Regions from separate parts of the Streptomyces sp. TAA204 genome, predicted to be linked through region 2. Evidence: riboswitches for the same ligand, from Rfam matches in the RefSeq annotation. Region 2 holds a riboswitch; each other region holds the start of a gene.

Region 1 (2,256 bases), on a different contig from region 2:
TGTGCACCGCGGACGCGGGACGCAGACGCGGGAGGAGCCTCACGAGGAGCGCACGAGGAGCCGTCCGCCCCGAGGGGCGGGCGGCTCCTCCGCCGTTGTCGGTGGGATACGGCAGACTCCCGCACATGGACCTCACGATCAGACGCCCACGGCCCGACGAGCTGGAGACCGTCGGCGAGCTGACGGCACGTGCCTACCTCGAGGACGGCCTGCTGGACTTCGGCGAGAGAGACCCGTATCTGGAGCATCTGCGCGCCGCCCGCCACCGCGCCGAGCACGCCGAGATGTTCGTGGCGGCCGACGCCGGCTCGGACCTCGTGCTGGGCTCGGTTGCCTTCGCGTCGTACGGCGGGACGTACGCGGAGATCGCCCGGCCGGGAGAGGGCGAGTTCCGCATGCTGGCCGTCCGGCCCGGCAGCCGGGGAAGGGGAGTCGGCGAGGCCCTGGTGCGGACATGCGCGGAACGCGCGCGTGAACTCGGCCTGAGGCGGCTGGTGCTCTCCAGCCACCCGCGGATGCTGTCCGCCCACCGGCTCTACGGGCGGCTGGGGTTCGCGCGCACACCCGATCGGGACTGGCACCCGCTGCCGCTCCTCGCGCTGATCACCTTCGCTCTGGAGCTGTGAGACTTCACTCTCGTCCGGCACAAGATGTGGTGTCGTCTGTCGTTGGCCGCCACCAGATGTATGGTGGTGCTGGCTGCCATGCAGGGGAATCCGGTGCGAGTCCGGAACTGTCCCGCAACGGTGTGCGATGTGCTGTTCCCCGTGCCGGGAGCCGGACGTCGCAAGTCCGAGTGCCTGCCGGCGGCGTAGACGACGTCCGGGTCCCGAGGGATGGACCGGTGGACGCTGGAAGGTGTGCCGCCGCCCGCTGCGGCATGCCCGAACGCCCCGCCGTGTGCGCTCGCCCCGGGTCCCATCCGAGCGAGGGAGAGCACACCCCGTGACCATCGCATCCGCCGAAACCGCCACCCCGCGCGGTGACTTCGGCGCCCCTGACGCCTCCGGCGCATCCAGAGCCGCAGGAGGAACCACAGAGGCAGAAGGGGCCACCGGCGCCGCCGACGGCCCGCACACGGGCACGCAGCCCGCCACACAGCCCGCCGCGCCGGGCTCGCGGACTCTGCTGGACACCCTGACCGAGCTGTCCGCCGACCTGCCCGGCACCGACCCGGAGAGGGTCGCCTCCGCCGTGCTCCGCGGCCGTCAACAGGGCAGCAGCGAAGCCGAGTTGCGGGCGCTCGCGGCGGAGGAGGCGGCCGGGCTCATCGGGGAGGAGCCCGCCCACTCGCGGCTCGCCGCCCGTCTCCTCACGCTCGCCGTCCGGGAGGAGGCCCGCGGGCAGGGCGCCACCTCCTTCTCGGCGTCCGTCGCCACCGGCCACCGCGAGGGCCTGATCTCGGACGGTACGGCCGCGTTCGTACGGACGCACGCTGAGCGACTCGACGCCCTGGCGGAAGCGGCGACGGCCGAAGGGGCGGACGACCGCTTCGGATACTTCGGGCTGCGCACGGTCCACTCGCGCTACCTGCTTCGCCACCCCACGACCCGACGGGTGACCGAGACGCCGCAGCACTTCCTGCTGCGCGTGGCATGCGGACTGGCGGCGGACGGCTCGGACGCGGCCGTCGACGAGGTCGCCGAGCTGTACCGGCTGACCAGCTCTCTGGCCTACCTCCCCTCCTCCCCCACGCTCTTCAACTCCGGTACCCGGCACGCCCAGATGTCGTCCTGCTATCTGCTGGACTCGCCCCTGGACGAGCTGGACTCGATCTACCAGCGCTACCAGGAGGTCGCGCGGCTCTCCAAGCACGCCGGCGGCATCGGCCTGTCCTGGTCCCGCATCCGGGCGCGCGGTTCGCTGATCCGGGGGACCAACGGGCACTCGGGCGGCATCGTCCCGTTCCTGCGCACCCTGGACTCCTCGGTCGCGGCGGTGAACCAGGGCGGCCGGCGCAAGGGCGCGGCGTGCGTCTATCTGGAGACCTGGCACGCCGACGTCGAGGAGTTCCTGGAGCTGCGCGACAACACCGGTGAGGAAGCCCGGCGGACGCACAACCTCAACCTCGCGCACTGGGTTCCGGACGAGTTCATGCGCCGCGTGGAGGCCGACGGCGACTGGTCGCTCTTCTCTCCCTCACAGGTGCCGGAGCTGACCGACCTGTGGGGCGACGCGTTCGACGACGCCTACCGGCGGGCCGAGTCCGAGGGGCGCTTCGTCAAGCGGGTGCCGGCCCGGCAGCTCTATGCCCGC
Region 2 (2,256 bases):
AGGCACTCGTCCACCGCGACGGACCGCAGCCCCTCGATCCTGGTGATCGCCGGGTCCCACACCACGCTGGAGGGCACGTCCTGCAGCACGCCGCCGCGCCAGAGTCCCAGCGCCGACTCGTATCCGCGCAGCGCGGCGGCGTCGTCGCCCCGGTCGCGCTCCGCGCGGGCCCGGTCCAGTCGCTCTTCGAAGAGCAGCATGTCGACGTCACCGGGGCCGACGTCGAGGGCGTAGCCCGAAGGCTCCGTCCTCAGCCCGTCGGTGGCGACGCCCGCGGCCGACAGCGTCTGCCGCAGCGTGCGCACGTAGGTACGGACGTTGGCGACGGCGGACCGGGGCGCGCCGCCGGGCCACAGGACTTCCGTGAGCAGGTCGAGCGAGACGAACCCGCCCGGCTGCAACAGCAGCGTGGCGAGCACCGCTCTCGGCTTGGGCCCGCCCAACCGGACCGGGACACCGTCCGCACTCACCTGGAGCGATCCCAGCACCCCGAACGTCGGCTGCTCCCCCATTCAACGCCTCCGCGATGATCCGCAGTTGCGGCGCAGCGTACCGGTGCGCGAAGCACGCCGAACAGGGTTTCGGGAGAGGTCGCCCACCGTTGCGTCCACCCGCGCCGCCGCCGGCGACCGGACCGCCGGCGACCGGACCGCCGGCGGCACACTCAACCGGTCGGCGTGCAATGTCCGTCCGGGGAACGCGGCATGTCCCGGCCTCCGGCCACAACGCGTTTCGGGCCGCGCGCCGGGGTCACCGCCGGAAGTCCGCGGGCGCCGGGGCAGTGCGCCCTGTCGGCCGCCTGCCGGGAGAACGTAGGATCGGCTGATCACCGCCGCGACGGGAGACAGGAAGCCGGTGCGAATCCGGCACGGTCCCGCCACTGTGACCGGGGAGCACCCCCCTTGTGAGGGCCACTGCGCGCCGCGTGGGAAGGCCGGGGGAACGTCGATCCGGGAGTCAGGACACTGGCCCGTCGCGGATCCGTTCCGAGGAGCGCGGACTCCCCAGGAGGCTTCACGTGTACGACGGCACGCCCCGTCCTGTCTTCTTTCCCCCTTCCCGTCCGCGCCGCCGTGCCCTGCGCACCGCGGCGTCGGCCCTCGCCCTGTCGGCGACGCTGCTGACCGCCTGCGGCGGCGCTTCCTCCGGTCCGGCCCACGGGGACCGGAATTCCGGCGGACCGGCGGCAGAGGGCTTCCCCGTCACCGTCGACAACTGCGGGACCCGCACGACGTACGACAAGCCGCCGTCCCGCGTGGTCACCATTCACCAGCATCCGGCCGAGCTGATGCTCTCCCTCGGCCTGGGGGAGCGCATGGTGGGCACCGCCTTCCCCGACTCGGCCGTGCTGCCCGAACTCAGGAAGGAATACCGGAAGGTCCCCGAGATCGCGAAGAAGGAGCCCTCCTTCGAGACCGTCCTGAACGCCGAACCGGACTTCGTCTACGGCGGCTACGGCAGCGCGTTCGCCCAGAAGGAGGGCCGTTCGCGCGACGCGTTCGCCGACGCGGGCATCGACACCTACCTCAACCGCGAGTACTGCGGGAAAAAGAAGGTGTCGATGGAGGACACCTACGAGGAGATCCGCACCATCGGTGCGATCTTCGGTGTGCCGGAACGTGCCGAGAAGCTGGTCGCCGACCTGCGGGGCCGCATCGAGCGGACGGGCCGTGCGGTCGAGGGCACCTCCCGCGTGCCCGTGTTCGTCTACGACAGCGGAGAGAAGGCGGCGTTCACCGCCGGCGGCAAGAGCCTGGGGACCGAGATCATCCGGCGTGCCGGCGGCCGGAACGTCTTCGCCGGCCTCGACGACGTCTTCGGTGACGTGTCCTGGGAACAGGTCGTCGCCCGCAAGCCCGAGGTCATCGCGATCTACGACTACGCGGGGGCCGGAAGCGTGGAGCGGAAGAAGAAGTTCCTGCTGTCGCGGCCCGCCCTCGCGGACGTTCCCGCGGTGAAGAACGAGCGGTTCGTGGTGCTGCCGCTGACCGCGACACTGGTGGGCGTGCGTCCCCCGTACGCCGTGGAGGACCTGGCCCGCGGACTGCACCCCGAGCGGTTCCGGTGACGGCCCCGGCCGCGGTGACACCCGCCTCGCGCCCGTCCACTCCGACCACGGCTCCCCGCGAACGCCTACGGGCGCGGTCCTTCGCCCTCGCCCTGGCGGTGCTCGCGGTCCTGCTCGTGATCTCGGTGACGGTGGGCCTGGCCGTGGGCTCGGTGCATGTGCCGCCCGGCGAGGTGTGGGGGATCGTC
Region 3 (2,256 bases), on a different contig from region 2:
AGCCGTCCGGCGACGCCGGCGGCGGTGGTCGTCAGCTGTGCGAGCAGGCCGACTCTCCGCGAGAGGCGCACGGCCCGCGCGATGTCCGCACACCGCACGGTGCGCCCGGGGGAGTTGAGCACCGGCCGGTGCTCCGTACGCCCCCCGTAGCTGAGGACGCCGCCCAGCCGTACACCCAGCGCCCCCGCGAAGGACGCCTCGACCGGACCGGCGTTGGGACTGGGATGCCCGCCGGCGTCGGCCCGCCAGGCGCGCAGGGCTCCGCCCGGACACGGGCCCGCCAGAGCGGCGAGCAGCGCGGTCAGCCTCGAACCCGGCCACCCGGCCAGGTCGTCCAGCCTCGCCGCCGCCCATCCGAAGTGCCGGTGGCGCGGGGAGCGGTGACCGACCATCGCGTCGAGGGTGTTCACCGCGCGGAAGGCCGCCGCGCCGGGCGCTCCGGCTGCGGCACCCCACACCAGGGCGCCGACCACGGCGTCGGAGGTGTTCTCCGCGACCGACTCCACGACGGCCCGCGCGATGCCCTCCGCGTCCAGCGTCTGCGGGTCACGGCCGCACAGATGCGGCAACAGCCGTCGTGCGCCGTCCACATCGCCCCGGTGCAGGGCCGCGCCGACGGCCAGTGCCTCGCGGCCCAGTCCGCTGCCGCCCAGCACGGTCCAGGTCACCGCCCCTGTGAACGCCGTGCCCGCCGCCGCGCCGCCGGCGCCCCGCACCGCTCGGGAGAGGGCAGCCGTTGCTGCGGCCGCACCCGCCACGCACAGCGCGGTGTACGCCGCGCCCGCCGCACGGTGGTCCCGCCACAGGGCGCGCTCCGCCGCGGCGGCGGCCCGTCCGAAGGCGGCGACGGGATGTCCGCGTCGCGGGTCTCCCAGCAGGAGGTCACCCAGATGACCGAGGGCGGCGCCGAAGGCGTAGGAGTAGGCGTGCTGAGCCCGCATCCGTCAGCGGGCCGTCATGCCTCGGAGACACGGTGCGCCCGCCTGACACGGCGGCGCGGGTGCCCGCCCGTGAGCGTACGGGGACGGGGACGGGGATGCGGCCGGGAAGCCACGCATGGCGGAGTCCTCACTCAGGGTCCTCGCCCTGGCTCGACGTACCGGCGGCGAGAGTCTCCTGGCTCCCGGATCGCAGCGCCCCCCGGCCTTCCAGCCCGTCGATCGGGTGGGCCGTGGCCAGTGGTGGGAGTGCGCTCCCCGGTGACAGTGGCGGGACCGCGCCGGATTCGCACCGGCTTCCTCTCCAGCCGCCGTTGGGCAACGGGCAGTCCACCACGTACGGGGAGGGGCGTCAACTCGCCGCTGACCTGCGGCGGGAGAGTGTGAGCAGGCACACGGAGCAGGGGCGGCCCATCAGTTGGGAGTGACGCGCTCGGCGACACGGAAGGGGTACGGGAGTGTCCCGTACCCCTTCGGGGCGCACGTGCGCGCCGGGTGAGGAGGCCGCCGCGGCGGCGTTCAGCCCGCGGTGATGATGTAGATGCCGTAGGCCACTGCCGCGGCGCACAGCGTGAAGCAGGCGTACGCGCCCGTGCGGGCGAGCACCGACGGTCCGCCCGTACGGCCGGCGGAGGTGCCGACGATGCCGAGCGTGAACACGCCGACCAGTCCGACCGTCGCCACGAGGCTGATGCCGAATACCTGGCCGAGCGCTGCCCAGTCGATTTCCATAGCGCTTCCCTGTCTGCTGTCCGGTCTTGTCGGTTCCGGTCTGTCTGCTCCGCGGCCGCTGTCCGGCCGCTGTCCGGACGGTGCACGGTCGGTGCACCGTCCGGGCCGTGCGGACCCGCCCCGGGGCGCTAGCCGAGGCTGGAGCCCGCCCACTGCCGTTCGGACTCGGTGTGGCTCCCGGAGCGCTCCCCGGGAGCGGCGACCGCCGCCGGACCGTCCGGTTCGGCCTCCTGCACAGCGGAGGGGATGACGGGCTCGGCCGCATTCCCCGCGTCGTCCATCTGGTCCCGTACTGCCGCATTGTGCGCGGCGGCGGTGGGCGGCGGTGCGAGTGCCTGCATCGCCGCGTCCACGACCCCGGTGTCCTTCTGCGCCGGCTCGTCCGCGGCGATGGGCGGCGCGTCGTTGACGTTCGTGTGGTCGACGGGCTGGCTGCGCGAGGCGAGCCAGATACCGCCGCTGATGACCACCGCGAGCACCGCGACCGTGGCGACGCCCCAGTCGCCCTGCTGGGCCAGTACGGCCGCACCGGCGGCGATCAGTCCGGCGGCCGGGAGCGTCAGGCCCCAGCCCATGACCATCCGCG

What was found. Region 2 has a riboswitch for cobalamin ahead of H343_RS0119465 (ABC transporter substrate-binding protein). Riboswitches for the same ligand answer to the same signal wherever they lie in the genome.
Region 1: another riboswitch for cobalamin. It lies ahead of H343_RS29705 (ribonucleoside-diphosphate reductase subunit alpha); the one in region 2 lies ahead of H343_RS0119465 (ABC transporter substrate-binding protein).
Region 3: another riboswitch for cobalamin. It lies ahead of H343_RS0112555 (cobalamin biosynthesis protein); the one in region 2 lies ahead of H343_RS0119465 (ABC transporter substrate-binding protein).

The regions. Positions count from the first base shown of each region.
Region 1 is NZ_AUKW01000004.1:110,055-112,310, forward strand. It holds gene H343_RS0108815 (GNAT family N-acetyltransferase) at 126-626, shown strand; cobalamin riboswitch at 653-822, shown strand; gene H343_RS29705 (ribonucleoside-diphosphate reductase subunit alpha) at 1,126-2,256, shown strand, end outside.
Region 2 is NZ_AUKW01000014.1:183,767-186,022, reverse strand. It holds gene H343_RS0119470 (BTAD domain-containing putative transcriptional regulator) at 1-512, opposite strand, end outside; cobalamin riboswitch at 823-988, shown strand; gene H343_RS0119465 (ABC transporter substrate-binding protein) at 1,019-2,068, shown strand; gene H343_RS0119460 (iron ABC transporter permease) at 2,065-2,256, shown strand, end outside.
Region 3 is NZ_AUKW01000005.1:396,958-399,213, forward strand. It holds gene H343_RS0112555 (cobalamin biosynthesis protein) at 1-941, opposite strand, end outside; cobalamin riboswitch at 1,111-1,240, opposite strand; gene H343_RS0112560 (hypothetical protein) at 1,458-1,670, opposite strand; gene H343_RS30320 (inorganic phosphate transporter) at 1,799-2,256, opposite strand, start outside.